One region of the Proteus sp. GOKU genome, then DNA from elsewhere that is predicted to be linked to it. Evidence: predicted binding sites of a transcription regulator. Region 1 holds the regulator's gene; each other region holds the start of a gene.
What was found. Region 1 encodes PurR, which represses purine synthesis genes. Its sites were predicted from a motif close to CANGCAAACGTTTGCNTG; they were not measured.
Positions count from the first base shown of each region.

Region 1 (8,028 bases):
TCCTTTGTTTGAGCGTCGTCATCGTGATGTAGAATTAACCGACGCAGGTAAAATTTTCATCAAAGAAGCACGATCTGTTATCAAAAAAATGAATGACACTCGACATCTTTGTCAACAAGTTTCTAATGGATGGCGCGGTCAATTTAGTATAGCAGTTGATGGCATTGTTAAACCTGAAAGAACACAACAACTTATTCTCGATTTCTACCGCCATTTTCCGGATATAGAACTGTATGTCTACCCTGAGGTGTTTAATGGCGTATGGGACTCCTTAGTTAATGGTCGTGTTGATTTAGCCATTGGTGCAACAAGAGCCTCACCAATAGGTGAACGTTATAGCTTTAGAGATATGGGATTTATGCCTTGGCGCTGTGTTTGCCATGTTGATCACCCTTTAGCGAAAGCACAACATCCATTAACGGATGATGAAATGCGGCCTTATCCAAGTTTATGTTTAGAGGATACCTCACGCAGTTTACCAAAGCGTGACACTTGGGCGCTAAATAATCAGCGCAGAATGGTTGTTCCGACATGGGATATGGGGCTTGAATGTTTGTTAGCGGGATTATGCGTTGGAATGGTGCCTTGGCACCGTGCTGAACCTTTAATTGAACAAGGTAAGCTGGTGACTTTACAACTGGCACAACCATTGCCAGACAGCCCATGCTGCCTGACGTGGGTCGATAAAAGTGAATCGCCCGCTTTGACATGGTTGTTAGATTATCTTGGAGATAGCCAAACCTTAAATGAGGAATGGCTTCGCTAGAAATCAGATAGCTAAATAAATATGAATTAGCGACGGTAGTCGATAAAAGGACCGTCAGCAACTGAACGGCGCTCAACTAATCGTGGATGAACTTCGATTGTTTGGGCGTCTTCGCGTTTATTGACGATACGATCAAGCAGCATCGATAATGCCATTTGACCTAGACGTTCTTTTGGCTGGTGAACGGTTGTGAGTGCAGGCGTAAAATAACGTGCATTACGAATATTGTCATAGCCAACAATAGAAATATCTAAAGGAACACGCAGGCCAAGTTCATCTGCAGCACAAATTGCGCCCATCGCCATCACATCACCACCACAAAAGACAGCCGTCGGGCGATGTTTTTGGTTTAGCATTTGGTACATGGCTTTATAGCCAGATTCTGGCTCGAAGTCGCCTTGTACAATCCATTCGTCTTTAACTGTGATTTTGGCTTCTTCCATGGCTTTTAAGAAACCTTGTAAGCGACCACCACCTGTATTTCGTTCTAATGGACCAGGGATAATACCAATATCACGATGGCCTCGCTCAATAAGGTAACGACCTGCAATATAACCACCATGGAAAGCGTTATCGATAATGGTATCTGTAAAGTCACCACGCGCTTTGCCCCAATCCATGACAACCATTGGAATATTACGATAGCCCTCTAAAAGAGTAAGAAGGTGATCGGGATATTCAGAACACATGACTAATAATCCATCAACACGTTTTTGTGCCAGCATCGCTAAATAGGCTTTTTGTTTATCGAGGTTATTATGTGAATTACATAAAATCAGTGTGTAGCCTTTGCTGTAACAACTATTTTCAACAGCTTCAATCACTTCAGCAAAGTAAGGAGCTTCACTGGACGTGGCTAACAGGCCAATAGATTTGGTGTGATTGACTTTTAAACTACGCGCAACGGCACTAGGCGAATAATTTAATTCTTTTATAGCGGCCCAAACTGCTGCCCGTGTGTTCTCAGCAACAAAACGTGTTTTGTTGATCACATGAGAAACAGTCGTGGTTGATACGCCTGCGCGTTTTGCCACGTCTTTTATTGTTGCCATGGTGTGGAAAACTCCTGACCTTCATTGGTCTCTTTTATCTAATTTTATGGTTTAACTGCCAGTATAGTCATACATAGGGCAAACACTGGCAATAATTTAGCGATTAGCTGTGAATTTTGTATGATCTAGCTCAAAAGTGAAAGTATTAATCAATGTTATAAATTGTGCACTGGTCGCTATTTTAGCAAATTTTGATATGTGATAATAATTAACCATGACAAGGTTATGGTTAAAAATGTGTATTATAATCATTTTGAGGGAGAAATAGATGGATACGGATCTGAAATTTGGTTTGAGTACAGCAGTAGCAGCGCTTGTTATGATCGTTTTATTTTCTACTATGATGTTCTAATCACTGCTTTATAGAATATCCGATCAATTTAAATAATAGATTATCGAATATCTGAATATAACAAAGGGCTCAAGGCCCTTTGTTATTTTGTCACCAAAAATGAATCTCAATCACTCACCTTTGATTATCAAGCTCAATTAAGCAAGGTTAGCTTCAACAAATGACCAGTTAACCAGTGCCCAGAACTCTTCTAAATATTTAACGCGCGCATTACGGTAGTCGATGTAGTAAGCATGTTCCCATACGTCTACTGTTAACAGTGGTTTGTCTGCACCTGAAACTGGAGTTGCAGCATTAGAGGTGTTAACAATTGCAACTGAACCGTCAGCTTTTTTCACTAACCAAGTCCAACCTGAACCGAAGTTTTTAGCTGCTGCATCATTAAATTGCTTTTTGAACTCTTCAAAAGAGCCAAATGCTTTGTTGATAGCATCAGCAACTTTACCTGTTGGTGCGCCACCTGCATTGGGTGCTAAGCAGTTCCAGTAGAAAGTGTGGTTCCATACTTGAGCAGCATTATTAAAGATACCGCCGTCAGTAGATTTGATGATTTCTTCTAAAGATTTGCTTTCTAAATCAGTACCTTTAACCAGATTGTTTAAATTGGTTACATAGGTTTGGTGGTGTTTGCCGTAGTGATATTCTAAAGTTTCTTTAGAGATGTGTGGCTCAAGAGCATCTAACGCATAAGGTAATTTTGGTAATTCGAAAGACATTGCGTACTCCTTTAAACTATCTATTTCGGGTTTTGTGCCTGAAATCATTCAATCAAAATCATTTGAATTGATAGAATGAGGCAAATGAATCACTAAGTTGTTACTATTTTGCTAATTATTTTAACAAAAATCTGCTGAAATAACAGCTAAATATCTTTTATCTATAGTTATAAGCCATATAGATTAATTATACTCATAAGAGTATATCCCTCTTGCCTGCACGTAAAGTGACAAAAGCGTATTTGTAATGAGATAAGTAAAAAAGGTAGAGAGTATAAATTTTATTCTATTAATATGATTTAATCGCGTCACCTAGTATGGATGGATTGGGGTAAGAGACTACAATTGATACATCGTAACAAATTTATTCTCAAAGGAATGTACAAATATGAAAAAAATATTTATAGCTATTGGCATGATAATATTTTTATCTGGGTTTGGATTTAAAAGTAATGAACCTTTGAAATTAGATTTTGGAAGATCAATTGATGATATTCCTTTTATAAAGAATGGTGTGTGTGAAACAGAGAAAGATCTTATCACTTGTTTTTTTAATAATGAGCCTCCGTTTGAGAAAGATTCTGATAGAAATGCATTAAAATTTTATAAAGGTAAGTTAATTGGTGTAAATCTATCCTATTTTGGTGGCGATGATATTGATTCGGTCTGTAATCTTTTAGCTCAGAAAATGAAAAATATTTATCCTTTAGTTAAAGATAAAAAAGCATTGTTAGCTGAGGTAAATAACTGTAAGGAGTTAGAGATAATTGAATATGAGTCATTAAGTGAGAATAAAATATTTGTATTTTCTGAATTAGAAAATATTGAGGCTAAAGAAGGGAATATAGAAATAATGTACTCACATAAGCCTTATTATTTATACATTTATCGTAGTAGCGATATTTTAGATTGAATTTACGCAAAAAGAGTGTAGGAGTTAAAATGAGTTATAATATTGCACTATTTGATTTTCCTATTCCGAATGATTTTGAAAAAGCGTGTGAATACTTCGAAAAATATGAAGATGAAGATATTCAGGAATTAAGCCCATTAATGTTGCGTTTTTATCAAGAAATTTCTCATCTATATCCGTGCCTTTGCGAATTACCTGATGATGAAATAGATGATAGTGTGTGGTGTGACGGGCCTTTAATTAATAACTTTATGACTAAAATCCCAGTTATTGGTTTTGTTTATTCTAAAGTAGATGAAGCTCTTCCTGTAGTTATTAAATTAGCAAATAAAATGGGGATCTCAGTCCTTGATTGGCAGCAAGGAACGGTATTTAATGCTAAACAATAAAAATGATATTTGAGATGATATAAGGGTTGACTTAAATTTGCCGACAATAGTTTAAGTTTTTTCAAGGGAGTGATAAAAGCATGCACGGAAGTATTATTTTCAAGTATTTTTCTATAAAAAGCTTAGTTCAGAGCCTATTCCTGCTTATTTTTTGTAGTGTGCTAAATGGTTGTAGCATGTTCTATGGCATTGCATGTAGTACCAGCATTTTATTTACACCGTCAGAATCGCAAGAAAAAATCTATATGCCGGAAGCTATTGTTAATCAATATTATGATCAACAGGTTGAAATTGGCGTATTTTCTGGTTTAGCACCATATTATATTGTGGAAAACCCAGAATGGGTTACTGTGACATTAATGGTGAAAAATAAAGATGGGGAGTGGCTTTCTCTTATTACATATGAAGATTGGCAAAAGCATGTCATACGCCAAGAAGAGCGTCCTATCATTTTTGCTCGTTTACAAGGAACAGCACCTAAAAGTGGCAATGTACGGATAAAAATAAAAGCCACAGTAGGGCGTACTATGTGTGGTACAACGGATCCTGTTTTTGCTTTACAAGTCAAAGTGAGAAAAGAATAAAGCTATCCGTAATACTTAAATATATTTATTTTAATTAGGTGAAGATTACCTAATAAGACTCGTCCATTTTATCTTATCTATAAATACTCTAACTTACTAAAATCTAATACTATTATAAATATTAGATTTTAGTATTGTTTGTATAGAATAATTTAACGGAATATGATTTTCAGATCACTTGCTTACTCTGTAATAAGCGTATACATCATTTTCACTACAACTAAGAATAGAAATAATGCAAATATTTGGCGAACTCTAGGAATTGGTAGGCGATAAGCAACTTTTACACCGACAGGTGCGAAGAGTACGCTGGTAATGCTTATTCCGATAAAGGCAGGTAAATAGATAAAGCCGAAGTAATAATCATCAATATTTGTTTGATTCCAACCATAGATAATACCCATGATTGTGCCGATAGAAGCAATGATGACACCAATCATTGAAGAGGTTGCAATACATTTACGTGTATTAAATCCCCAGTGACTTAAAAGAGGAATGGTGATAGTCCCACCCGCAATACCGATAAAACTGGATATAAAACCAATTAAAGAACCACCACTTGTTAACGCTGGTTTTGAAACAATAGGATCTTTCACATTTTCAATGCGTTCTGCTTCTTTCTTTTTAGTTAATAATCCATAGATGGTATATACCATGAAAATACAGAACACGATTTGCAATATCGTATTTGACATTTTTTGTACCAGAAATGTCCCCACAAGCATACCAATGATAGTGCCGAGAGATAATAGAGGAAATTGCTGCCATAAAATGGCTTTATGTTTGTTATGAGAATACGCCGAAGATGCTGTGGAAAATATAATGACAGAGAATGAGGTAGATAAGGCAATTTTCATCACCATATCTGTTGGGATAGCTTGTTGACTGACTACATACATAACCACCGGAACAATGATTGCACCGCCTCCTATACCAAGTAGCCCAGCAAAAAAGCCAGTGATACATCCCACTAAAAGAAACAGTAAAATCATGTCCATAGTTAATACTCGTCAGGGTTTATAACAAACCCATTTATATACATTATATCCTTTTAAGAAGGTAGCGTTTTATCTTAATGTATAGATTATGAAATTTAATGTATTGATTTTGATATGAAAATTGTTATTTATTTTCTTGTTACTTCTTTTATATAAAAGAATATATAGCTAAATATAATTCAAATAAAGAAACATATTAAATATTTAATCTTGGGTTTTATAATAAATTATACTTTTAAACCATAAGCTAAAAATAACTATATTAATTTTACAGGGAAAATAAATCGGAATATGACTAACTTATTTTTATTTATTTATAGAAGCCTAAGGTGGCAAGATTTTTCTTATTTAAAATAAGATAACGAAAAGTTATAGTACTATTTTTTATGATCTATACTGTCAGATCAAAATATTAAGCAATTTAGAAAGAGTCATACATTTATCCATAATGTTGGCGAGGGCGTTGTTTTATTTAATTAAAATAGATTTTTATCTTATTGGATTTATATTTTATCTATCTTTTTTTGACTTTATAAAGGAATTTGTATGAAGAAGACGGTGTTATTACTATCTATAATCACATTATTATCAGGGTGTAAAATAAACGAGGCTATTCGTTCAGTTAATAGTGCTGTAAATCAAATAGTTCCATCGATGGAATCTCCAGTAACTGAAGCGACTTATGCGGGAATATGTAAGGACTTTAGTGATAATGAGATTGCGGCGAAGAAAAAATGGAGAGGGAAGTGGGTTATTTTAGAAGGAAGAGTGACCACTATCGCAAGTTTGGAAGAAGTCGTCAGATACGACCTCTATAAACCAACACCACCGAAAGTTGTTGCTATTTCATTTAATAATAAAGCCAGTGCTTCATATACTTTAAAACCAAGTGAAGAAGATAATGTTCTTAAAATTAAGAAAGGACAAACTGCAAAAATAAAAGGTGAGATAAGCGATATTACTGATGCATTGGGTTGTTTGATCCTTTTAGAAAACGGAACCATACAGTAATAAGTTACTTAAATTGAACCAATTGATTCGAGCATTGACGATTTTCTTAATTGAAATGCTTTCAGCCTCTTAATTGAGGCTTTTTATTTTTCTTAACGTTTTAGTCAGTGATTGTGTCGGTACTAAGAGATAAAATAATAAGATAAAACACACTCATAAACATCTGTAACGTATTGATTTATTTTTTATGTTTTATTGTGTATTTTCTCATCAATAATACTGTGGTTTAGTACCAACCTATTGTTTTATATCGATAACTAAACTTATATAGAGGTTTCTAATATAAAGTGGTATTCTTCTTTCATGTTTTCCCCTATAAAGCATATCGAATATAAAAGGCTGTAAGGACTTACAAATGACGACTATTGAAAAAATTGAACGCCAGATCAATGAAAACCCAATTATTTTATACATGAAAGGTTCTCCAAAATTACCAAGTTGTGGTTTTTCTGCTCAGGCAGTTCAAGCTATCTCTGCTTGTGGTGAGCGTTTTGCGTATGTTGATATCCTGCAAAACCCAGATATTCGTGCAGAATTACCAAAATATGCACACTGGCCAACTTTCCCACAATTATGGGTAGATGGTGAATTAGTCGGTGGATGTGACATCATTTTAGAAATGTATCAGCGCGGTGAATTACAGAAGTTATTAAAAGAGACTGCTGATAAGTATCGTGGTGAAGAAGAAGCACAGTAATTAAATTTTATCGTTTCGGTATTGAAACGTATAAAAATAGTGAGATCTTCAATAAAAAAGCCAGTTCACATCATTGAACTGGCTTTTTTCTGTTATTCATAAATGTACCTGAGACACCATGACTTTAAGGTGTAGGTAATGGCCATCCACCAAGCTTTTTCCAGCGGTTAACTAATTCACAAAAAAGTAATGATGTACGATTTGTATCGTATAACGCGCCATGCGCTAATTTGCTATCGAAGGGAATGCCAGCAGTGATACAGGCTTTAGCCAAAATTGTCTGCCCTAATACTAATCCACTTAAAGCCGCTGTATCAAAGGTGGCAAAAGGGTGAAAAGGGTTACGTTTTAATCCGGCACGCTCAGCCGCAGCCATTACAAAGCTGTGATCAAAATTTGCATTATGCGCCACAATAATGGCACGATTACAGTCTGCATCTTTCATTCCTTTACGTACCATTTTAAAAATGGCATGAAAGGCTTCATATTCACTGACTGCACCACGTAAAGGATTGGTTGGATCAATACCTGTAAATTCTAAGGCTGCCGG
Region 1 covers NZ_CP034105.1:1,753,814-1,761,841, forward strand. Annotated here, with positions in the region: gene punR (DNA-binding transcriptional activator PunR) at 1-766, shown strand, start outside; gene purR (HTH-type transcriptional repressor PurR) at 793-1,818, opposite strand; gene EHE21_RS19045 (YnhF family membrane protein) at 2,087-2,170, shown strand; gene sodB (superoxide dismutase [Fe]) at 2,308-2,886, opposite strand; gene EHE21_RS08165 (hypothetical protein) at 3,275-3,799, shown strand; gene EHE21_RS08170 (hypothetical protein) at 3,829-4,188, shown strand; gene EHE21_RS08175 (hypothetical protein) at 4,269-4,772, shown strand; gene EHE21_RS08180 (sulfite exporter TauE/SafE family protein) at 4,955-5,770, opposite strand; gene EHE21_RS08185 (OB-fold protein) at 6,317-6,781, shown strand; gene EHE21_RS08190 (Grx4 family monothiol glutaredoxin) at 7,137-7,478, shown strand; gene rnt (ribonuclease T) at 7,603-8,028, opposite strand, start outside.

Region 2 (8,028 bases), 650 kb from region 1:
CCGTAAATTAGTGTTTATTACCCTGCATATTTTTTCCGCATTAGCATTAGTGCTAATGTCGCAAATGACAACAGTAACCACGCTCTTCTTTGCAACTCTATTACATTTATTGTTCTTTATGCCAAGTATCTCAATGGCAAACAGCATCATTTTCGAACTGTTAGAACAAAAACATTTAGAGCCTAATAATTACTTCCCGAAAATTCGTGTTTACGGCACCGTTGGCTTTATTGCCGCCATGTGGGTGATTAGCTTCTTAGGTTTAGGTAATAGCTACCACCAGCTCTTTGTTGCAGCAATCGCCTCTATTGTTTTAGCTGTATTTGCAATGTTCTTACCTGCCACTAAAGCAACTGATAAAAACGAAACTAAAACCGAAGAAGTGGCATTTAGTATCACTAATATCTTGCAAGTATTTAAAAAGAAAAATGTCGTTGTTTTCTTATTCTTCGCAACATTATTAGGATCTGTACTGCAAATTACTAATACATTTGGTGTGCCATTCCTGCAAGATATTGCACAATCTCCAAATGCAGATGATTCATTCTTTGCACGTTATCCTTCAGTGTTCTTATCTATTTCACAGATTTCAGAAGTCGTATTTATTCTATTCCTACCACTGTTATTAAAACGTGTAAGAATCGAAACTATCGTTTTATTTAGTATGGTTGCTTGGATCTTACGTTTCGGCTTCTTTGCTTACGGTGACTACACATCATTAGGTCAAATCGTCTTATTGTTATCAATGATTGTGTATGGTTGTGCATTCGACTTCTTTAATATCTCTGGTTCACTGTTCTTAGAAAAAGAGATCCCGTTACAATATCGTTCAACAGCACAAGGTATGTTTATGACCTTAGTGAACGGTTTCGGTACTTATTTAGGTGCAATGTTAAGCGGCTGGGTGATCGATTTATATACCACTAATGGCGCGGTTGATTGGAAATCATTCTGGTTAATCTTCACAGGCTACACAGTTGCAATCACTGCACTTTATCTGATTTTCTTACTGGTTCCTCAGAAGAAAGCCAAAGTAGTAGAAGCAAACTAATTATTTAACCCTCCTCCTTTATTGTTTGTGTCTCTCGCCGCTTGCCTTGTATAAAGACAAGCGGTTTTTTTATCTCTTTTTTATCTAAGAAAATAGAACGATCACGGTTCAAGAATAACAACGAATTATTACTTTCAATAGGTATTAGATTTAGAAAATAGAGATAGGATTTAAATTATTAGCCCCACCGAATAAGATGAGTGAGGCAATTTAAAGTTTGAGGATATCTTTCACAAATGGGATGGTAAGTTTACGTTGAGCAACAATAGAAGCGTGATCAAGCTCATCAAGCATTTCAAACAAGGTGCGCATTTTTCTATCTAAACGTTTTAATACAAAACGACCAACATCTTCAGGTAATTCAAATCCACGAAGTTTTGCTCTTAATTGTAGCGCTTGAATTTTCTCTTCGTCACTTAAAGGTTGCAGACGGTAGATTTGCCCCCAATCAAGGCGAGATGCTAAATCAGGAAGTTGTAGTTCTATTTGGCGAGGCGGTCTATCCCCTGTAATTAATAAACAGGTTCGTCCATGCTCTAAAACGCGGTTATAAAGATTAAATAAGGCGAGTTCCCACTCTTCATCACCTGCAATACATTGCACATTATCAATACAAACTAAGGATAAGTGTTCCATACCTTCAAGAACATCGGGAACAAAATAGGCTCGTTTATCAAGAGGAACATACCCAACAGCATCACCTTTTAGTGAAAGCTCAGCACAAGCGGCATGTAATAGATGGCTCTTTCCACCTCCGTCACGAGACCAGAAATAGATATAACTGCCATGAGATTGATGAATGGCGGTTCGAATTGCCGCGACTAACGACGCGTTTTCCCCTGCATAAAAGCTATCGAATGTCTCATCATCGGGCAGAGATAGTGGTAATGATAGCTGTGACGGCGTATTCAGAAGCACCTCACCTGAATAGTTTAATAAACGTGGTGATTCTAACACAAATTCTCACAAGGTCAGAATCAATATTAAAAAAGCACATTGCACTGATTAAGATAACAGCAAGATTATCGTGATAAGTCTATTTTATATACTCTTAATGACTTATTTATTTATCGTCTTGCTGTATCACAAATTGTTTAGTACAAAATCAAAAAACATTTCTTGTTTAATTAATCGTCTTTATTATCTAAATTTTAATTTCGCAACATCATTACCTGAAGGTTGCTGATAAATATCGAGCTTAAAATATTTAGCTGATGCATTTATATACTCAAAGATTTCAGATTGAGTCTCTTCATATTCAACCCACGTGGTTGCGCGAGTAAAACAATATAACTCTACAGGTAATCCCATCGGTGTAGGTGGCATTGTTCTGATCACTAAATACATATCAGGTCGAACATCACCCCGCATTTTTATCCAATTTAGCATGTACTTACGAAACAATTGCAGGTTTGTCACCCCTTTTGTTTCTAACCACTCATTAATATCACCAATCTCTTCTTCCTTTCCTTCTAGCATCGTTTCTATGCTCTTACGAAGCGGTGCTGTATTTTTTAATTCTAATACTAACTCTTGCGTTGCAAATGAAATCGAAGATTGGTCAATATAAAAACTGCGTTTGATCCGACGCCCTCCTGATGAAAACATCGGTTGCCAGTTTGTATATTTTTCAGTCAAAAAATCTTTGGTTGGAATACGCGAAATTGTATTATCCCAATTACGTACAGTGATCGTATGTAATGCGATATCAATAACCTCACCACTGATATTACTACTGGGTAATTCAATCCAATCATAAAGCTTTAATACTTTTCCGTTAGAGATAAGAATATTGGCAACAAAAGAGATAAGTGTATGCTGAAAAACAAACATTAATACCGCAGCAATGGCACCAAAGCTCGAGATAATAATAAGTGGTGATTGTTCAGTAAATAACGCAATGATCAGGATAAAAGAGATAATCCAAACCACGATTTTGGCAATCTCAATATAGCCTTTGATAGAGTTATTTCGATGCCACGCTTTTTTGGCATGCCTAATATTGAAGATATCAAGCGCGTTATTTAGCAATGAGGCAATATTGATAATGATAAAGGCGCGAGCAACCGTCTCAAAAATAATATTCATTTCAGCTGAAAAAGACGGTAATAGCTGATTAATATAGAGAACGAGTGTAACAGCAACAATAGATGCACTCTTTTTAGCTATATCTTCTATCGTCTCTTCATCTGAAAGTTCAGTAAATAAAAAAAGTAAACGCTTTGCTATTCGGCGGAAAATCATTTTGGCGAGAAACCACACCACCAGCAACACAATAACTAAAAATATTGTGGTAAAAATCTGCTTTGATGTAATGAAATCATAAATTTCAATGAGCTTTTCCATAAATTACGCTATACCTTTTTTGAGACGCTTCCAACCTTAAAACGAATACCACTCAAACCACAGACAAATTGCCTATTTCGCATAAGAACAGACCCCCATTGTCTCATTTATTTTATTTAAATAAACATCATGATTGAATTAATCATGCTTTTCTAAGTTTTAAACACTTAAAACATCAAAAATCTTAGTTTTTAATATGACACAAAAAACAAAGCGCAATAAAAAAGGTGGAGATCATCCACCTTTTTATTAATTTCAGCATATTGCTTTAGATTTTCTTAATCGATTACTTTTTGTTTGCTGTACCACTAACAGACTCGATAGTGTTATCCACTAATTCTGTTTCAGGGCGAACAATACTAACTAATTTAAAGATTAAGCTTAAAACAATACCTACGATAGTTGCTAATGCCATGCCTTTTAATTCAGCCGCACCAATCTGAATGGATGCACCACTCACACCAACAATCAGAATAATTGCAGTTAATATCAAGTTTTGCGGTTTGTTATAATCCACTTTTGAATCTAACAAGACACGAATACCTGATGCACCAATAACACCGTAAAGTAGTAGTGAAACTCCACCCATCACTGGAACAGGCACAGCAGCAATCGCCGCAGCGAGTTTACCGACACAAGATAATAAGATAGCGAGAATTGCCGCGCCACCAATAACCCATGAGCTGTAAACTTTAGTGATAGCCATAACACCAATATTTTCACCATAAGTGGTATTTGGTGTTGAGCCAAAGAAACCCGAAATAATGGTAGAGAAACCGTTTGCGAACATAGAACGATGTAAGCCAGGGTTTTTCATTAAATCGCGTTGCACAATATTTGCTGTAACAACAAGGTGTCCAACGTGCTCTGCAATAACCACTAATGCAGCAGGTAGGATAATAAAGATAGCACTCCATTCAAAACGCGGAGAATAGAATGTCGGTAGTGCAAACCAGTTAGCTTCTTTAATTGGAGTAATATCAACAACGCCCAAGAAGAAAGAGAGTGCATAACCTGCTAGTACCCCAATAAGGATAGGAATAATAGCAAGGAATCCTCTAAACATCACAGAGCCTAAGATTGTCACCCCTAAAGTCACCATAGAAATAAGCAGTGTTTGGGTATCAACCGGTGCATCAGCACTTGGTAATAATCCTGCCATTCCCGCAGCAGTTCCAGCTAATTCAAGTCCGATGACGGCAACGATTGCGCCCATTGCCGCAGGCGGAAACATCACATTAATCCAGCCTCGTCCTGCTATTTTAACAATACCTGCAACGATACAAAATAACACACCACAGACGATGAATCCCCCGAGTGCTAATTCATACCCTAAAGGTAATAGTAAAAGTACGGGTGAGATAAACGCGAAACTTGAACCTAAATAAGCAGGAATGCGTCCTTTACAAATAAAGAGATAAAGCAGGGTTCCGATCCCGTTAAATAACAATATTGTTGCCGGATTAACTTTAAATAAAATTGGCACAAGTACGGTGGCGCCAAACATTGCAAACAGATGTTGAAGACTCAACGGAATTGTTTGTAATAATGGTGGGCGCTCTTCTACCCCGATTGCACGACGAGTCATGCTTACGACCTCTCTTTAATATGAATGTGAAATTGGTTTGTATTTTTAACTTTATACTCGTCTTACTTTAAGCCACCGCGTTGCTAACTACGCTCACTCGAACGAGTCATCTAGCGGCACCTTAAAATATTTAGAGTATAGAACAAATAAGTGGTCCAAAAAAAAGCCGACTATCAAAGTCGGCTTAATTATTATTTTGTACCAAATATCTTATCACCAGCATCGCCAAGACCTGGAACGATGTACCCGTGCTCATTAAGATGACTATCAATAGATGCAGTATATAACTCCACATCTGGATGAGCTTCTTCTAATGCCTTAATACCTTCTGGAGCAGCAACCAGTACTAATACTTTAATTGAAGTACAGCCCGCATTTTTTAATAAATCAATTGTGGCAATCATAGAGCCGCCTGTTGCTAACATAGGGTCAACAACAAGAGCCATACGCTCTTCAATATTGGATGCTAATTTCTGGAAGTAAGGGACAGGTTTTAATGTTTCTTCATCGCGGTAAACGCCAACTACACTGATTCGGGCACTAGGAATATTTTCTAATACTCCATCCATCATCCCGATACCTGCACGGAGGATAGGAACTACTGTGATTTTTTTTCCTTTAATCTGTTCTATCTCTACCGAACCACACCAACCTTCTATTGTTACCGTCTCTGTTTCTAAATCGGCGGTAGCTTCATACGTCAGTAGACTGGAAACTTCTGAAGCCAGTTCACGAAAGCGTTTAGTGCTTATATCATGATCTCGCATCAGCCCCAATTTATGTTGAATGAGTGGGTGTTTTACCTCAACGATCTTCATAATTTCTCCTAATGTACGACGCAGCCTGACAAAAAAATCGCGAGATTATACCGCTTTTTTGCCAACATTCCATCGTTTTTCTATTGATATTGATCAAACGCACAGCTTTTAACCACACCAACATGAATAATTGTGACCTATAAAGAAGATCCTCGCAAACGTTTGCTTTGCCTGTTAGAATAGCGTCCGCACACATTTTTTCTTAACAGCAACTTGCCGTGAGGGCTCTACGTGACTAACAAATCCTCTCTCAGCTATAAAGATGCCGGTGTCGATATTGATGCAGGTAATGCTTTAGTCGATCGTATCAAAGGTGTAGTAAAAGAAACCCGCCGTCCTGAAGTTATGGGGGGTTTAGGTGGTTTTGGCGCACTTTGTGCAATTCCATCTAAATACCGTGAACCTATTTTAGTTTCAGGCACAGATGGCGTAGGAACTAAACTTCGCCTTGCGATGGATTTAAATCGCCATGATGACATCGGTATTGATTTAGTCGCAATGTGTGTCAACGATTTGATTGTTCAAGGTGCAGAACCCCTTTTCTTCCTTGACTACTATGCCACAGGAAAATTAGATGTCGATACCGCAGCACGCGTAGTAACAGGTATTGCAGAAGGTTGTAAGCAATCTGGTTGTGCGTTAGTTGGCGGTGAAACTGCTGAAATGCCAGGAATGTACCACGGTAACGATTATGATATCGCAGGCTTTTGTGTCGGTGTGGTTGAAAAATCAGAAATTATCGATGGTAGCAAAGTTAAAGCTGGCGATGCGCTAATCGCTTTAGCATCAAGTGGTCCTCATTCTAATGGCTATTCATTAGTCAGAAAAATTCTTGAAGTTAGCAATACACAAGCTGAAAGCACATCATTAGGCGATAAATCATTAGCCGATCACCTATTAGCCCCTACTCGTATTTATGTGAAGTCACTGCTTTCATTAATTGAAAATGTAGATATCCATGCTGTGGCACATATTACAGGTGGCGGATTCTGGGAAAATATTCCTCGCGTATTACCTGAAAACACGCAAGCGCGTATTGAAAGTAAAAGTTGGGAATGGCCACTGGTTTTCAAATGGCTACAAGATGCCGGACAAGTCAGCACACATGAAATGTATCGCACCTTTAACTGTGGCGTTGGATTGTTAATTGCCGTTAACCCAAATGACGTTGAAAAAACATTAGCGCATCTGGCTGAATGTGGTGAAAACGCATGGTTAATTGGTGAAGTTGCGCCACAAGCAGCTGGTGAAGCACAAGTTATTATTAACTAATGAAAGCATGTGAATGAAAAATATTGTCGTCCTTATCTCAGGAAACGGCAGCAACCTACAGGCGGTTATCGACGCCTGTAGGGCAAATAAAATCACAGGTAATGTGGTTGCTGTCTTAAGTAATAAAGCCGATGCATACGGTCTTGAACGAGCAAAACTTGCTAATATTCCAGCTTATTTTGTTGATCCGACTCTATACAATGACAGAGCGGATTACGATAAAGCGTTAATTGAAAAAATCGATGCTTATCAGCCCGATATTGTGGTTCTAGCTGGTTTTATGCGTATTTTATCGCCTGATTTTGTCACTCATTATCAGCATAAATTATTAAATATTCATCCTTCTTTACTTCCTAAATATCCCGGATTACACACTCATCGCCAAGTTTTAGCGAATAAAGACTCTTTTCATGGCGTTACCGTCCATTTTGTTACAGAAGAGCTTGATGGTGGTCCCATGATTATTCAGGCGCGTATTCCTGTTTTGCCAGATGATACTGAACAATCATTACAAGCAAGAATACAAACTGAAGAGTATCGTATTTATCCATTAGCGATCGGTTGGTTAGCTGACGAGCGATTAAAAATGCAGAATAATCAAGCCTTTCTCGATGATATTGCGCTTTTCGACAATCTTGGTTAACTATTTCGTTTAAGATAAAAAGTCACATTGTGCTACACTGTAGCTTGCGTGACTTTTTTTGTGTCACCCTTTTCTCTTTTTATTCAATGCATTCACCGAGGTGCTTATGTCCGGTGGTAAGAAAGTTCCACCTATAAAATTACGTCCTCTCGAACGAGAAGATCTCTCTTTTGTCCATCAACTTGATAATAATGCCAGCGTTATGCGCTATTGGTTTGAAGAGCCTTATGAGGCTTTTATCGAGTTAAGCGACCTTTATGAAAAACATATTCACGACCAAAGCGAGCGCCGTTTTATTGCCGAAAGTGAC
Region 2 covers NZ_CP034105.1:2,400,532-2,408,559, forward strand. Annotated here, with positions in the region: gene EHE21_RS11240 (MFS transporter) at 1-1,051, shown strand, start outside; gene hda (DnaA inactivator Hda) at 1,262-1,969, opposite strand; gene EHE21_RS11250 (mechanosensitive ion channel family protein) at 2,192-3,397, opposite strand; gene uraA (uracil permease) at 3,684-4,985, opposite strand; gene upp (uracil phosphoribosyltransferase) at 5,177-5,803, opposite strand; gene purM (phosphoribosylformylglycinamidine cyclo-ligase) at 6,035-7,075, shown strand; gene purN (phosphoribosylglycinamide formyltransferase) at 7,089-7,718, shown strand; gene speG (spermidine N1-acetyltransferase) at 7,825-8,028, shown strand, end outside.
Region 2: purM (phosphoribosylformylglycinamidine cyclo-ligase) is a predicted target of PurR. The motif match lies at 5,955-5,972, and genes of this name have one in related genera.

Region 3 (8,028 bases), 1.3 Mb from region 1:
CCAATAAATTCGACTAACATAAATGATGATGTTAAGCCGAATGCAATTAATAATCGCGATTCAGGTAGTGTTTTTACGTCCGCATGTTCATGATTTCCACTCATTGAAGTTCCTTATTATCCGAATAGCATTAATAAAAACATAGCTGAAAATAAAGAAAAATAAATTAGATAAAGAGAGGATTTCTAGACAACTTGAAGCGAATATGAAGACATTAAATGAAGGGGTATTGATCGTTAAGTTCACACGATAATTAAAACCAGTTAAATGATTTGCTAATTATCGTGTGAGTAATAAAGCTAGGGCAATAAATTGATTAAGGACGATGGTGGTAATGCTGTTGATTTGGGCTAGACATAATCACAGAGGCGCGCAAATGGCCTTCTACACAAATATAAGAGTGGGGCGCATTACCATGAAAAGCATAAAAATCACCGGTTTCTAATAAAACCGTTTCGTCGTTATCAAAACGCATCATTAATTTACCAGAATAGACCATGATGTGTTCTTGAGTACCATCTGCGTGAGCAGGGCTATTAATAATCGCACCATGCTTCATTTCGATATGCCAAATCTCAGTAATATTGCCGATACCAATACGGAATTTAAACTCTTGAGCATAATCCCCAACGATAGGTTTATGTCGTTCTAAACGAGGGTATTCTTCACGCGTAAAACTAAATAAATCTCCCAAAGGAAAGCCAAGCGCTATCGCGATAGCCTCTAAGGTATCGATTCTAGGATTAGAATCACCGGATTCTAATTTTGACAATGCAGCCTTGGATATTCCCGATTTTCTTGATAACTCATTAAGTGACAAGTTTCGAGATTGTCTTAACTGTTTGACTTTATTACCAAGGTATTCATTCGTTTTTTTAGGAGGTTGTGGGTTCATTGCCAATTCAAAATATCGTTAGTTTAAAAGTGTCATTCCGATTAGATAATAACACTAATTAGCTGTATTCGGAAAAATGAGATCCTGTTTCTGCTGTATTTTGCGAATAGTTTTACGATCACTGTTCGATTTTTAATAATTACGCTAATATCCTTCATTAAATGATAATTATTCAAGGTTTATTATGATGGACTTACTTAGTTGGTCTGATCTTTTTATTTGCTTACTTACCTTATTTTTTGCTTATGTTATTTTCGGTATGGCTGGGTTTGGCTCGGCGTTAATTGCAGGCCCAGTATTAGCACTTTATTTGCCTCTTTCAATGATAGTGCCTTTATTGGCATTAATCGATTTAAGTGCTGCCATAGTGAATGTCTTAAGAGATGGTAAACAGGCAGATTTTAAAGAGATACGCTATCTTATTCCGCTTATTATTATAGGTAGTCTTGTTGGTGCAACAATTTTATTAACCACACGACCTGATTTACTTTCTCTTCTTTTAGGTATCTTTGCCGCTTGTTATGCAATCTATGCACTGTTTTGGAAAAAACAGGAAAGCCAATTTTCTCAACGTTTGGTTTATCCTTTTGGGTTAATTGGTGGGGTATTTAGTGCTTTGTTTGGTAGTGGTGGTTTTTTATATGCGATTTATCTATCAGGCAGAATTGCAGACAAAAATAAGTTTCGTATTACACAAACCACATTGATTGGTTTTAGTACACTAACGCGAGTGGTAATTTTCTTATTTGCGGGTATTTATTGGCAATTGGATATTCTTAAGTTAGCCGTTATTTTCTTGCCCGCGATGTTTGCTGGTGTGTGGTTAGGGCGAAATTTAACATTACGTATGTCAAAAGCACGATTTATGAGTGTGATTTATACCATTGTATTGGCATCAGGTACTGTGCTTATCTACCGTTATTTTTCTTAAGCGTTGTAGGATAAATGACGGTGAAGTGAGAATATTGTGAAAGGTAAAGATCTTCGTGAGTCAAACGGAGATCTTTCTCTGATTAACGTTACTTTTTAAGCATGTTTATCTATTTCTTATCCCCTATAATATAACAATATTTTATTTAACCACCTTCCTTTTATTACAGAGGTTTCTGTTATTCACAGAAACAAAATAACATGTCACATCAAAATTATCGCCAATCCGAAGTTTTTGCGATAACAACTATCACGGTAAGTATTGGCGTTATCGGGATTGTTATCGGATTAACTATTCCTATGGTTGCACTACGCCTCAATTTAGTGGGTATTAGTGAATCTATCATTGGACTTATTTCCGCCGCGCCAGCTATTGGGATGTTAGTTATTTCACCTTTTGCTCGGCGTATTGTGCAATGGATTGGTAAACGCTTTGCGATGCTATTAGCAACCATTGTTTCTGCAATCAGTTTATTACCTTTAATGGGAAGCTTACCGCTAGAGTTGTTATTTCCTTTACGACTTATCACTGGTATTGCCAGTGGTGTGATGATTTGTTTAGGAGAGACGTGGATTAATGAGCTTTCGCCAGATAATAAACGTGGGCGAATTTTAGCGGTATATACCACGGTATTTACCATCAGTCAGTTATTAGGGCCTTCAATTATTGCGCTTTATGGTGTCGCAGATAAGACACCTATTTTAATTAGTGTCTTTATTCATATTATTTCTATTGTCCTGTTTTTAATGATGGATCAGAAAACAGGAGATAAATTACCGAAAGATACGCAAGAGCCTAATTTCTCTATTATTCGCTTTGTTAAAGTTGCACCCGCAATCTGCGGCGGTATTGTTTTCTTTGCTTTTTTTGATGGTACCGTGCTTTCAATGTTTCCTATTTATGGCTTAAGTGTGGGACATACTGAAGCGATTGCAGCAATGATGATAAGCGCTATTTTAGCCGGTGACGCCATTATGCAAATGCCATTTGGCTGGCTTGCTGATCATATGAACAGAACGCGGTTATATCGAATTTGTGGTGTGGTGACTTTACTCGCAAGCTTATTATTACCGATCACGATGTCTCATACATTTTTGATTTGGCCTTTATTACTGGTGCTGGGTGCAACAGCAGGTGCGATATACACCATTGCGTTAGTACAAATAGGGCAATATTTCTCAGGTAATGATCTGATGGTTGCAAATGCGTCTGCGGCGATGTTATGGGGAATTGGTAATTTATCTGGACCTTTACTGGCTGGCGCGATGTCAGAAATTTCTTCATCTTCACTACCATTCTTATTGGTTGCAATGACGGGTTTATTCTTAGTATCAACGATGGAACGTTGGAATCTAGGCGTTGAAGCACTGAACAGTAGCTCATCTTAATATCATTCCTCTTCTATCGTATTCCATTTAGAGTGATAGGAATATGATAGAGGAACTCTCTCTTTTCTTTATTTCTAAATATTTAGTTTTATCTTATTGTTTTTTATAAATGATTATAATTATCTTTCGTAATTATACTTATTTTAAAACTTATTAAGAATAATCTAGAAATGCCTATATTGAACAGAAAGTTGTTTGCTAAAACAACGTTTATTCATCTAACGTTAGAAGTAGAAGATGACACCATCTTCAGATAAAAAATAATGAATACTGCAAACCATTAATCGCCACACATTGGGAACGGGAGGTATTATTTATCTAGGCAACTTATTAAGGCTACTAATAATAGATAAATATACCTAGTTATCAGGTTGTTTAATATAATTTTAATAAAAACAATTGGTTAATCTGTTTTTCTACTGTGAGATAAACATGATATTAGATGATTGTATAAAAGTAGAATGATGAGGAAAGTAGATAGTCGCTTTCCTCTTTTTCTTTTTTTCTGACTTTAAATTATCTTTTTATGACATTTTTATTAAAAATGTATTTTTTCGCTTGATTCTTACCCTAAAAGCACCAGATAATCGTTTGCGTCAAATTCTCTCACTCAATCTACACGAAAAACCAAACGTTTGCTTTTGACTCCCTCTTAAGATTTTTATCAATAAGAGGTTATTTTAATTGATACGTAATCGTTTTCGTTTTTTGGAGAGTGAACCGTTTTTATGTCAGAGGAATGTAATGTCTGCTAATCAATCAGCAACCACAGGTAAACTGGATAGCTATTTTAAACTTACAGCTCGCGGTACAACTGTTCGCAAAGAAATGATCGCCGGTTTGACGACATTTTTGGCGATGGTGTATTCCGTGATTGTTGTTCCTAGCATGTTAGGACAAGCCGGTTTTCCACATACAGCGGTTTTTATCGCAACCTGTTTAGTCGCGGGATTGGGCTCTCTTCTAATGGGATTGTGGGCAAATCTTCCTATGGCAATTGGTTGTGCTATTTCATTAACAGCATTTACCGCTTTTAGCTTGGTCTTAGGACAAAACATCTCTGTACCTGTTGCTTTAGGTGCCGTGTTTTTAATGGGGTGTTTATTCACCGTATTCTCATTAACCGGCATTCGTACTTGGATCTTAAAAAATATTCCAATCGGTATCGCACATGGTGCGGGAATAGGGATAGGGCTATTTTTACTTTTAATCGCAGCAAATAGTGTTGGATTAGTGGTGAAAAATCCATTTGATGGCTTACCTGTTGCAATGGGGAAATTTACATCATTCTCTGTTCTTATGTCACTTGCTGGATTAGCCGCTATTTTCGGATTAGAAAAACGTAAAGTACCGGGTGGCGTGCTATTAGTGATTGTGGCTATTTCGATTATTGGTCTTATTTTTGATCCTAATGTGAAATATCAAGGCATCTTTAAAATGCCTCAATTAGGTGAAGAAGGGCTTTCTTTATTGTTTGCGATGGATATTAAAGGTGCTTTACAACCTTTAGTTTTACCAAGTGTTCTTGCGTTAGTAATGACAGCGATTTTTGATGCAACAGGGACTATCCGTGCCGTTGCTGGTCAAGCAAACTTATTAGATAAACGCGGACAAATTATTAATGGTGGAAAAGCACTAACTTCTGACTCTGTCAGTAGTATTTTTGCTGGTGTGATTGGTGCCGCTCCTGCTGCGGTTTATGTTGAATCAGCCGCAGGAACAGCCGCTGGTGGTAAAACAGGATTAACCGCAACTGTGGTTGGTATTTTATTCTTACTGATCCTTTTCTTATCGCCTCTCTCTTATTTAGTTCCAGCTTATGCAACGGCACCTGCATTAATGTATGTAGGTTTATTGATGCTAGGCAATGTCACTAAGCTAGATTTCAGTGATTTTGTTGACGCAATGTCAGGCATGGTGTGTGCTGTATTTATTGTTTTAACGTGCAATATCGTCACAGGCATTATGTTAGGTTTCGGCTGTTTGGTGATTGGTCGTGTATTTGCCGGAGAATGGCGTAAACTCAATATTGGTACAGTATTAATTACTATTGCTCTAGTGGCATTTTATGCGGGTGAGTGGGCAATTTAATTAAAATAATCGGTTTTAAAGACAAAAGGCGGAATATATTTTTATTCCGCCTTTTTGCTATTTATTTATCTACTTTTATTCGCTATTGTCGAAATTAAACCTAGTTATTAAATAGTTGGTAGAATATATGCAAGAAATAAAAATACGCCACGGTGAACCTGACGACGCATCAGCAATTCAACAGTTATATACACATCCTGATTTATATATTTGTACTTGCCAATTTCCTTATCCTTCAGTCACGATGTGGAAAAAAAGATTACTTGAATTTTCAGAGCAAAATATCCCTAATTTTGTTGCAACCATTGATGGTCAAGTTGCGGGACATTTAGCACTGATAATCGATAATCACCCTCGTCGTCGCCACATTGTCAGTTTTGGTATCGGTGTTGGCGCTGAATACTCTGGGAAAGGTGTCGGTAAGTTACTCATCAATACAGCAATTGATTATGCTTTCAATTGGTTAGCAGCCACACGATTAGAATTAGAAGTGTATTCAGACAACGAAAGAGGTTTGCATCTCTATAAGAAGTTAGGCTTTGAAGTTGAAGGTGTACGTCGTAAAGCCGCCTTTAGAGAGGGCAAGTATTGTGATGTTGTTATGATGTCGATGTTAAGAACAATTGAATAATCATTAGCACTACGAGTTAGCTCTCAAATTTAATCGCTATTGTTATTTATCTATTATTTTTTATTTAATTACTTAACGTTTTACGTTTTTATACGGTCTATTACATTGCTTAGACTGAAAAAGAGAAATAAAAACGTATGCTTTCTATAATTAATGCCGTTAATAAATAGAGAGTAATAATTTGCATACAATGTGCGGTGTTAGATACGATTAATCTTAATTTTTAAATATTCTCACAGAGTCTGTGTGGGATCTGTTTAAAATAAGCGTGGATGCATAGATAGAGATAAAGAAAGATATGATGCGCAAATTTTACATAATGTGTTTCTTTATCATTCGGTAGGTTTTCCTTATGACAAGGAAAAGATGCTAGGTTTTCAGGATAAAAATAGGCATGTAAGGGTAACATGGAAATTTTCTTTACTATTTTGATTTTAATACTGGTGGTTTCAGTTTCGGGAGTTATCACAAAATTAATTCCCTTTCGTGTTCCGTTACCATTAATACAGATTGTGATAGGGGCTTTATTGGCATGGCCTCAGTTTGGTCTACATGTCACTTTTGATCCTGAATTGTTCCTCGTTCTATTGATCCCACCTTTGCTTTTTGTTGATGGTTGGAAAACACCGACACGAGAATTTATCCAAAATGGGCGTGAGATTTTTATTCTTGTGCTTGTTTTAGTCATGGTGACAGTTGTTGGTATCGGTTATCTGATTTATTGGATGATGCCAAGTATTCCTCTTATTTCTGCATTTGCATTGGCGGCAGTACTTTCGCCAACAGATGCGGTCGCACTCTCGTCCATTGTCGGTAAAGGGCGAATACCTAAGCGAATAATGGGTATTTTAGAGGGTGAAGCATTAATGAATGATGCTTCAGGTCTGGTTGCCTTGAAATTTGCGGTTGCTGTAGCAATGGGCACAATGGTGTTTACTGTTGGTGGTGCAACCCTTGAATTCTTCAAAGTCGCTGTTGGGGGATTACTGGCAGGTATCGGTGTCACCTTGCTTTACAGTAAATCTCTACGATTAATGAGCCGTTGGAGTGGAGACGATCCTGCTACACAAATCGTCTTTATGTTGCTGCTGCCTTTTGCCTCTTATCTTATTGCAGAACATATTGGTTTTTCAGGTATTTTAGCTGCTGTTGCTGCCGGTATGACTATCAGTAAATCAGGCGTTATTCGTAATGCACCGCTTGCGATGCGTTTACGTGCCGATAGCGTGTGGTCAATGCTTGAATTTGTTTTTAACGGACTTGTTTTTATCATGCTTGGCTTACAACTTCCTATTATCTGGACAAGCTCTGTTATTCAAGCAGATCTTGACCCTGAAGTTGAAGTCTGGATGTTGTTTGCAGCTGTCTTCGTTATCTACTTTGCACTGCTGATCCTGCGATTTACATGGTTATGGCTAATGAAGAAAATTAGCCGTATCTTTATGAAAAAGCATCCACTTGATTTTGCTAATTATACAACGCGTGAGTTGTGGTTATCGTCATTTGCTGGTGTTCGTGGTGCTATTACGCTTGCGGGTGCACTCTCTATTCCACTATTTTTAACCGATGGCAGTACATTCCCGGGGCGTTATCAAATTATCTTTATTGCTGCTGGCGTTATTTTGCTGTCGATTTTAGTGGGTATTATTTCTCTTCCTTTCCTATTAAAAGGCGTGAAAGCAACCGACAAAGAAGCTGACAAAAATGAAGTGCGCTATGCACGTAAAGTAATGGCAGAAGTAGCAATTGTCAGCCTGAATAAAATGGAAGAGCGTTTAGCAGCAAGTACTGAAGAGCAGTTAGATGCTGAAGAAATTAATGAAGTGGCTTCTCGTGTAACGGGGTATTTAAGACGCCGCACAGCAAATCAAGATGAAATGGTTCATAACGCGTTAGAAGAAGATCTCGAAAGGCGTTTTCGCTTAACGGCATTACGTGCTGAACGTGGTGAGCTTTACCATCTAAGAGCGACGCGAAAAATCAGTAATGAAACGCTCCAATTATTGCTACATGAATTGGATTTAATGGAAGCATTGTTAGTAGAGAAAGACAGTTAATTATGTGGTTGCTCGTTATTACAACACTGTTATGG
Region 3 covers NZ_CP034105.1:414,716-422,743, forward strand. Annotated here, with positions in the region: gene EHE21_RS02025 (cation diffusion facilitator family transporter) at 1-104, opposite strand, end outside; gene EHE21_RS02030 (helix-turn-helix domain-containing protein) at 317-895, opposite strand; gene EHE21_RS02035 (sulfite exporter TauE/SafE family protein) at 1,080-1,826, shown strand; gene EHE21_RS02040 (MFS transporter) at 2,027-3,214, shown strand; gene EHE21_RS02045 (NCS2 family permease) at 3,959-5,305, shown strand; gene EHE21_RS02050 (GNAT family N-acetyltransferase) at 5,433-5,936, shown strand; gene EHE21_RS02055 (Na+/H+ antiporter) at 6,344-7,993, shown strand; gene EHE21_RS02060 (carboxylate/amino acid/amine transporter) at 7,996-8,028, shown strand, end outside.
Region 3: EHE21_RS02045 (NCS2 family permease) is a predicted target of PurR. The motif match lies at 3,795-3,812, and genes of this name have one in related genera.

Region 4 (8,028 bases), 1.0 Mb from region 1:
TTTCTATAAAGGTGAATTACAAGCGCGTTATTTCAAACAGCAATTACCTAATTATGGTGTGTTTGATGAGAAGCGTTATTTCCAACAAGGAAATGAGCGTTGTGTGGTTCCGTTTAAAGGTTATCACTTAGGTTTGTTAATTTGTGAAGATATCTGGATCAATGAACCTATTGATGCATTAAAACAAGCGGGTGCTGATCTCGTTCTATCTATTAATGCTTCACCTTATAATCGTGAAAAACCGCATGTTCGTACACAGCTCATTAAAGAACATTGCCAAAGAACACACCTTCCAGTGATCTATCTTAACCAAATTGGTGGTCAGGATGAGTTGGTATTTGATGGTTGTTCAAAAGTATTTGATGAACGGGGTGCTATTACACATCGTTTAGCTGCATTTGATGAACAGACTGCTATTGTTGAATTCGACGAATTAAACATTATCCCAATGGCAGATCCTGCTCCAGAACTTTCACCTTTAGCGCAAGTTTATCAAGCATTAGTACTTGCAACGCGTGATTACGTCACTAAGAACGGTTTTAAAGGGGCTATTCTAGGGTTATCTGGTGGTATTGACTCTGGATTAACCGTTGCTATCGCCGCTGATGCTTTAGGCAAAGAGAGTGTTCAGGCTGTTATGATGCCATTTCGTTATACTTCAGAAATGAGTATTCATGACGCTAAAGAGCAAGCAGATTTATTAGGTGTTGAGTTTGATACGGTTTCTATTGAACCTATGTTTGATGCTTTTATGGCGCAGCTTGCACCTATGTTTAAAGATACTGCCGCAGATACTACAGAGGAAAATCTACAAGCACGTTGTCGCGCTGTTATTTTAATGGCAATGTCGAATAAACGCCGTCGTTTAGTATTAACTACAAGCAATAAAAGTGAATCAGCTGTGGGGTATTCCACATTGTATGGTGATATGGCTGGTGGTTTTGATGTACTAAAAGATGTACCTAAAACATTAGTATTCGAGCTTTCTAAATATCGTAATACACTTTCACCTGCTATTCCTCAGCGTGTTATTGATAGACCACCATCAGCAGAACTTGCACCGGGACAAACAGACCAAGATAATCTGCCTCCTTATGATATTTTGGATGCCATTCTTGAAGGCTATGTTGAGCAAGATAAATCTGTATCTGATTTAGTTGCGGCTGGATTTGATGAAGCGACTGTCCGTAAAGTGATAAAATTAGTCGATATTAATGAATACAAGCGACGTCAAGCCCCTGTTGGGCCACGTATTACAAGTCGTAATTTTGGTAAAGATCGCAGATACCCAATTACAAGCGGTTTTGGTCGCCACAACTGGTAATAGCAGGATAATACGATGAAAAAAATTGAAGCGATAATTAAGCCGTTTAAATTAGATGATGTAAGAGAAGCACTCGGCGAAGTGGGTATCACGGGAATGACCGTAACAGAAGTGAAAGGTTTTGGTCGCCAAAAAGGGCATACTGAGCTTTACCGCGGTGCTGAATACATGGTCGATTTTTTACCTAAAGTGAAGATTGAAATTGTTGTCTCTGATGAAATTGTTGAAACTTGTGTAGATACAATTATGACAACGGCACAAACAGGTAAAATTGGTGATGGTAAGATTTTTGTCTTCGATGTGAGTCGTGTTATTCGTATTCGTACTGGCGAACAAGACGAAGAGGCTATTTAGTTAAGCTATATAGTAATTAAACTTAAGCCAAATATTTATATTATTTATTTTTATTAAAGCCCGATATTTTTAATCAAAATATCGGGCTTTTTCTTTTTCTTGCGCATAATTCATTTTTTAATGTTTTGCCTATAATGCTATTTATATCTTATGCAAGTCTATTGAAGATACTGAACAATTTATTTTACTATTTTTTATGAACTTTAAGGCACAAAATGTTATTCAATAACTTTTAAGGAAAGTTATTATCATCATATTAAAAAATTATTAAGGTATGGGCAAAATAGTGTTTAATTATTTATTAAAGCGTCTCGCTTTATTTTTATGTGCAGCAGTGTTAATCGCTATCACAACGGGATTTATTTTTCTTGATATTTTAGTTCTTGATAATGGTATTTCTGAAACGTCAGTAACTGAATTAGGTCAAGAAATCATCGTCGCCATTATTTGCTTATTCTTTTTTATTAAAGCATGCCAGAACAGTGAACAACGGGGAGCGTTCACGCTTATTATGGGCTTTTTCTTGTGTATTTTAATTCGTGAGTTAGATGGTGTTTTTGATCAGATTGCACACGGATCTTGGGTTTGGTTTGCTCTAACGGTGACATTTATTTGTATTGCTATTGCAATTAGAGAAGGTAAAAGAACGTTAAAAGGCTTAATTCACTTCATTACTCACCCAAGCCATGGGATGTTAGTTGCTGGTTTATTATGTATTTTATTGTTCTCTCGTCTATTTGGCATGGGAATACTTTGGCATAAATTATTGGGTGAGGATTATAACCGCGCCGTTAAAAATATGGTGGAAGAAGGCAGTGAATTATTTGGTTATACGCTCTGTTTAATTAGTGTTATTTGGTATGGTTTTTCTGCCAAAGATCATGTTATTCCCGCTGCGATTGAAAATAAATATCGACCATAAAAAGGTAGTGAAATAACCAAGAAAAGCGCTGATAAATATAACCAGCGCTTTTTTTATTCAATTTAAAATTGAACGTTAATGAAGGTATTTTTATTGTAAGTCTTGTGTAATAACAGCATGAGGACCAAAACATTCATAATGAAGCTTTTCACTATTAATACCCAGTTCCATAAGTTGTTTAGCAACAGATTGCATAAAAGGTAATGGGCCACAAAAATAGAAATGCATATCAGGAATAGCTAACCAATCTTCAACTTGTTTTAATGTCATTAAACCTTCGAATTGATAATCTTTATTTTGTACATCTTCAGTGCGTGGTGTGCGATACCATATCGCTTGTTGATAGTGTGAAAGTTGATTGCTGACTTGATTAACCTCATCTTTAAACGCATGAACGCCACCATGTTCAGCCGCATGTAACCAATTAATATTAGCTTGATGAGCTGAAAGTGTGTGCAACATCGACAGCATTGGCGTTAAACCTACACCTGCTGAAATTAAGGTTACGGGGGTTGTTGGTGATACATCTAAATAGAAATCGCCCCCTGGTGCGGCAACTTGCAAAGTATCACCTTCTTGAATATGGTCATGAAGAAAACTCGATAAAATACCTTTATCTTCGCGTTTTACTGCAATGCGATAGGTTTTATTATTTGATGATTGAGTTAATGAATATTGACGTATTTCTTGATTTTCAAGGCGCTCATCACGGATATAAAGGCTTAAATATTGTCCAGCTTGATAAGGAGTCACAGAAAGTCCATCTTCTGGCTCTAATTCAAAACTGGTAATGACATCACTTTGTTTTACTTTATGTTTAACTTTAAAGTTTCGTAATCCTCTCCAACCGCCGCTTGTTTGTTCTTTTTGCTGATAAATTTGTTCTTCACGATTGATAAAGACATCAGCCAATACTTGATAAGCTGCTCCCCAAGCATCTAACACCTCTTGTCCAGGACTAAACATCTCATCAATTGTTGCTAATAAATTTTCACCGACGATGGGATAGTGCTCAGGAAGAATATTTAAACTGACATGTTTTTGTGCAATTTTCTCAACGGCAGGCAAAATGGTGGCTAAGTTTTCAATGTTCGTCGCATAAGCGCATATCGCATTAAATAAGGCTTCGCGTTGTGCGCCACTGCTTTGATGGCTCATGGTGAAAATATCTTTTAATTCTGGATGGCGAGAAAACATTCGGTCATAAAAGTGGGCGGTTAATGCAGGACCCGTTTTAGCAATGAGGGGAATGGTTGATTTAATTGTCGCGATAGTTTGTGCATCTAACATAATTGCTCCTGAAAGATTTTCAGTTTATTGTGAATTTTTATAAATTGTATTTTATATGCAACTTATCTCTTTTTGATTATTTTGTAAATCTCTGTTTTTATTTTTTAACAAAAAATCTCAATTCTTAGAGAATGATGCGGGGTGTTTGCAAAATAAGGCGAGATGTGCCTCAAAAAGGGGAATAAGTACAGGATAAAATTGGGTTGTTAAAAAGTAATAATGTGCTGTTATAGTTGGATGGCAAACGATTGCGTATTTTTTCATTAGGGGCTATCTCAATGAAGAAAAAGAGTTTACACTGTATGCCATTCTTTCTCCCGCATGGGAGTTTGTCTTTAGTGAAGTTAGCTGAGTCAGGAGATGTGAATGTTAAAACGTGAAATGAATATTGCTGATTACGATCCAGAATTATGGAATGCAATGGAAGGTGAAGTGACTCGTCAAGAAGAGCACATCGAACTTATTGCTTCTGAAAACTATACCAGCCCTCGTGTTATGCAGGCGCAGGGATCTCAGCTGACAAATAAATATGCTGAAGGCTATCCGGGGAAACGTTACTACGGTGGTTGTGAGTATGTGGATGTTGTAGAGCAACTGGCTATCGATCGTGCAAAAGCATTATTTGGTGCAGATTACGCTAACGTACAGCCTCACTCAGGCTCTCAAGCGAATGCCGCTGTCTATATGGCATTGTTAAAACCAGGTGATACTGTTTTAGGTATGAACTTAGCGCAAGGCGGTCACTTAACTCATGGTTCACCAGTTAACTTCTCTGGTAAACTGTATAACATCGTACCTTATGGTATTGATGAATCAGGTAAAATTGATTACGAAGATATCGCTATTCAAGCTAAAAAACATCAACCAAAAATGATCATTGGCGGATTCTCTGCTTATTCTGGTCTGGTTGATTGGGCTAAAATGCGCGAAATCGCAGACAGTATTGGTGCATTCTTATTTGTTGATATGGCTCACGTTGCAGGTATGGTTGCAGCAGGTGTTTATCCTAACCCTGTTCCTCATGCACATGTTGTTACAACAACAACCCATAAAACTTTAGCAGGTCCACGCGGTGGTCTTATCCTTGCTAAAGGTGGCGATGAAGAGTTTTATAAAAAACTGAACTCTGCTGTATTCCCTGGCTCTCAAGGTGGCCCTTTAATGCATGTTATTGCAGGTAAAGCGGTTGCATTAAAAGAAGCTATGGAGCCAGAATTTAAAGTTTATCAGCAACAAGTTGCTAAAAACTCGAAAGCAATGGTAGAAGTTTTCTTAGATCGCGGTTATAAAGTAGTGTCTGGCGGAACTGAAAACCACCTGTTTTTATTAGATTTAGTTGATAAAGATATTACAGGTAAAGATGCAGATGCTGCACTGGGTCGTGCAAATATCACTGTTAACAAAAACAGCGTACCAAATGATCCACGTAGCCCATTTGTAACTTCTGGTGTTCGTATCGGTTCTCCAGCGATTACACGTCGTGGTTTTAAAGAAGCGGAAGCTCGTGAATTAGCCGGTTGGATGTGTGATGTCCTTGATAATATCAATGATGAAGCGAACATTGAGAAAGTGAAACAAAAAGTCTTGGATATCTGCGCTAAATTTCCAGTTTACGCATAAGTTTGTAACGATATAATAAAACCCGTTGTACAAGCCCGCTTCGAGAACTTGTTCTTGGCGGGTTTTTTTGCATCTTAAAAATGGGGGATTGGATGGTTATTCCATCAACATTGTGGCTTGCCTTAGATTATTTTACCTATTTCTTTTCATACGGCATCTTTTTACCCTTTTGGTCCATATGGCTAAAAGGTGAGGGTGTCGATCCTGCAATGATAGGTCTGTTATTAGGTGTAGGTTTAACCGCACGTTTTGTTGGTAGCCTAATTTTAACGCCTGCGGTAAAGGATCCGTCAAAACTTATTACTGCATTGAGATTGTTTGCTTTTCTCTCATTACTTTTTACTGTTGCATTTATGATGGGTAGCCATTGGGCATGGTTATTCTTTGTAATGACAGGATTTAACGTTTTCTTTTCACCGATGGTGCCTTTAGGGGATTCTCTAGCTGGAACGTGGCAAAAACAGTTTCCTTTTGACTATGGGAAAATCCGCGTTTGGGGCTCAATCGCTTTTATTATTAGCTCATCATTGCTAGGTGTTTTAATTGATGCTTTTGGACATCCCATTATTCTTTATGGATTGATTGCCAGTACTTTTGCACTATTCCTGACATCTATGCTCCGCCCTAAAGTTATGCCACAGGGTAAAGTGAAAAAAGCAGAACACAGCAATGTGTCTTTTATGAAACTCATTTCAGATGGACCAGTTTGGCGTTTTCTGTTGTGTGTCTCTTTACTGCAAGGTGCGCACGCTGCTTATTATGGTTTTAGTGCACTTTATTGGGAAAAAGCAGGGTATGACACCGCAACAATCGGCTATCTTTGGTCATTAGGTGTGGTTTCAGAGGTGGTTGTTTTTATGCTCAGCCATCGTTTATTCCGCCGCTGGAGCGCAAGAAATCTACTCTTACTTTCTGCTTTTGCTGGACTTTTACGTTGGGGGTTAATGGGTAGTTTTACCGCATTACCCGCACTTATTGTTGTTCAAATCTTACATAGTGGTACGTTTACGGTGTGCCATTTAGCGGCAATGCGCTTTATTAGTGCACGTCAAGAGCACGAAATTATTCGTCTACAAGCGGTGTATTCGGCTTTGGCGATGGGTGGAAGTATTGCGATCATGACCATTGTCTCTGGTTGGTTGTATGAAAAACTTCCTAATCAAGAGTCGTTGATCTTCTGGTTAATGGCAGCATTAACGATCCCTGCTATGTTTATCAGACCAAGAGTACAACCTCAAAATACCTAATTTCTCTATTTTATAAAAATTAAGATCTGTAATGTCCCTTGATATTGCAGATCTTTTTATTTTCTCCTTTAAAAGCGCATTTTTTGATCAAACGAATAATTGACCATTCTAAATATTAGGTTTAGATTTAATTCATTCAAATGAATGAATGCAAAAAAGGTATTGTTATGAACAATAAATCAGTGATCCCAGCCAGTTTTTCTTTACAAGAAAGAGACAGACGCTGGCTGTTAGCTAGAGATATTATGAAAGATAATCAGTTAGATACATTGATTGTCTATGGTGATAGAGAATCCGCCGCGCCGGCACCATTTTGTATTGATCACTATTTTACAAATGACCGACTAGGATCGGTTGTTATTTTTCATGAAGATAAAAAACCATTGATAGTCACTTTTGCACCAATGATGATCGCCGATCATATGCAAGCAAAGCTACGTGGTGATTTGCAGTGGATTGATGAAGATAATCTTGTTGTAGGAAAAACAGGGCGTAATATTGCTCAATTACTAAAAGAAATGGGTGTGCAACAAAATGCACATATTGGTGTTATTGGCTTAGAGCCTTATCCTCCATTCTATTTTGATGGTGCAATGCCATTTAATACTCTAAACGGTATTAAGGATGCATTCCCTTATGCGAAATTTAGTTGTGTTTATCGTGATTTCTTTAAACGTGCATCCGTTAAAAGTGAAGAAGAACTGACACATGTAAGATATGCCGCCGCTATTGGTGAAGCAATGAGTGAAACAATGCGCGTCACAACCAGACCTGGGGCGACAGAAGCTGATCTTGCAGCTGCGATTACTGCAACTTGCTTATCCAGAGGTGGGTTTACGGCTGAAATTCTAATGGGATCAGGCTCTGAGTATATCGGTTGGGGTCCTCCTGCTTGGCAATATCGCTCACAAGCACCTCGTGAAATTCAAATGGGCGACATTGTGTTATCAGAAATTTTCGCTTTATATGGGATGTATGAAACACAACACCAAGCCGCTGTTGCAGTGGGGAAAATTCATGATAATTTAGAAAAAGCCGCTTTGGTTGCTCGTGAATGCTATGAAATAGGTGTTGAGCATTTAAAGGCAGGCATTACTTTTGGTGAAGTGGTTGATTTAATGGAAAAACCATTATTACAATCAGGGGGATGGCATGTGCATCCTCTTATCCATAGCATCAATCCTTATGGACCTATTGGTTTTGGTACTGCTCCGGGTATCGAATCATTACCATTGGCGAGTCGTTATAAACAAATTGAACGATTACCAAAC
Region 4 covers NZ_CP034105.1:2,770,326-2,778,353, reverse strand. Annotated here, with positions in the region: gene EHE21_RS12995 (NAD+ synthase) at 1-1,324, shown strand, start outside; gene glnB (nitrogen regulatory protein P-II) at 1,340-1,678, shown strand; gene EHE21_RS12985 (hypothetical protein) at 1,953-2,600, shown strand; gene hmpA (NO-inducible flavohemoprotein) at 2,691-3,890, opposite strand; gene glyA (serine hydroxymethyltransferase) at 4,257-5,510, shown strand; gene EHE21_RS12970 (3-phenylpropionate MFS transporter) at 5,603-6,757, shown strand; gene EHE21_RS12965 (M24 family metallopeptidase) at 6,925-8,028, shown strand, end outside.
Region 4: glyA (serine hydroxymethyltransferase) is a predicted target of PurR. The motif match lies at 4,128-4,145, and genes of this name have one in related genera.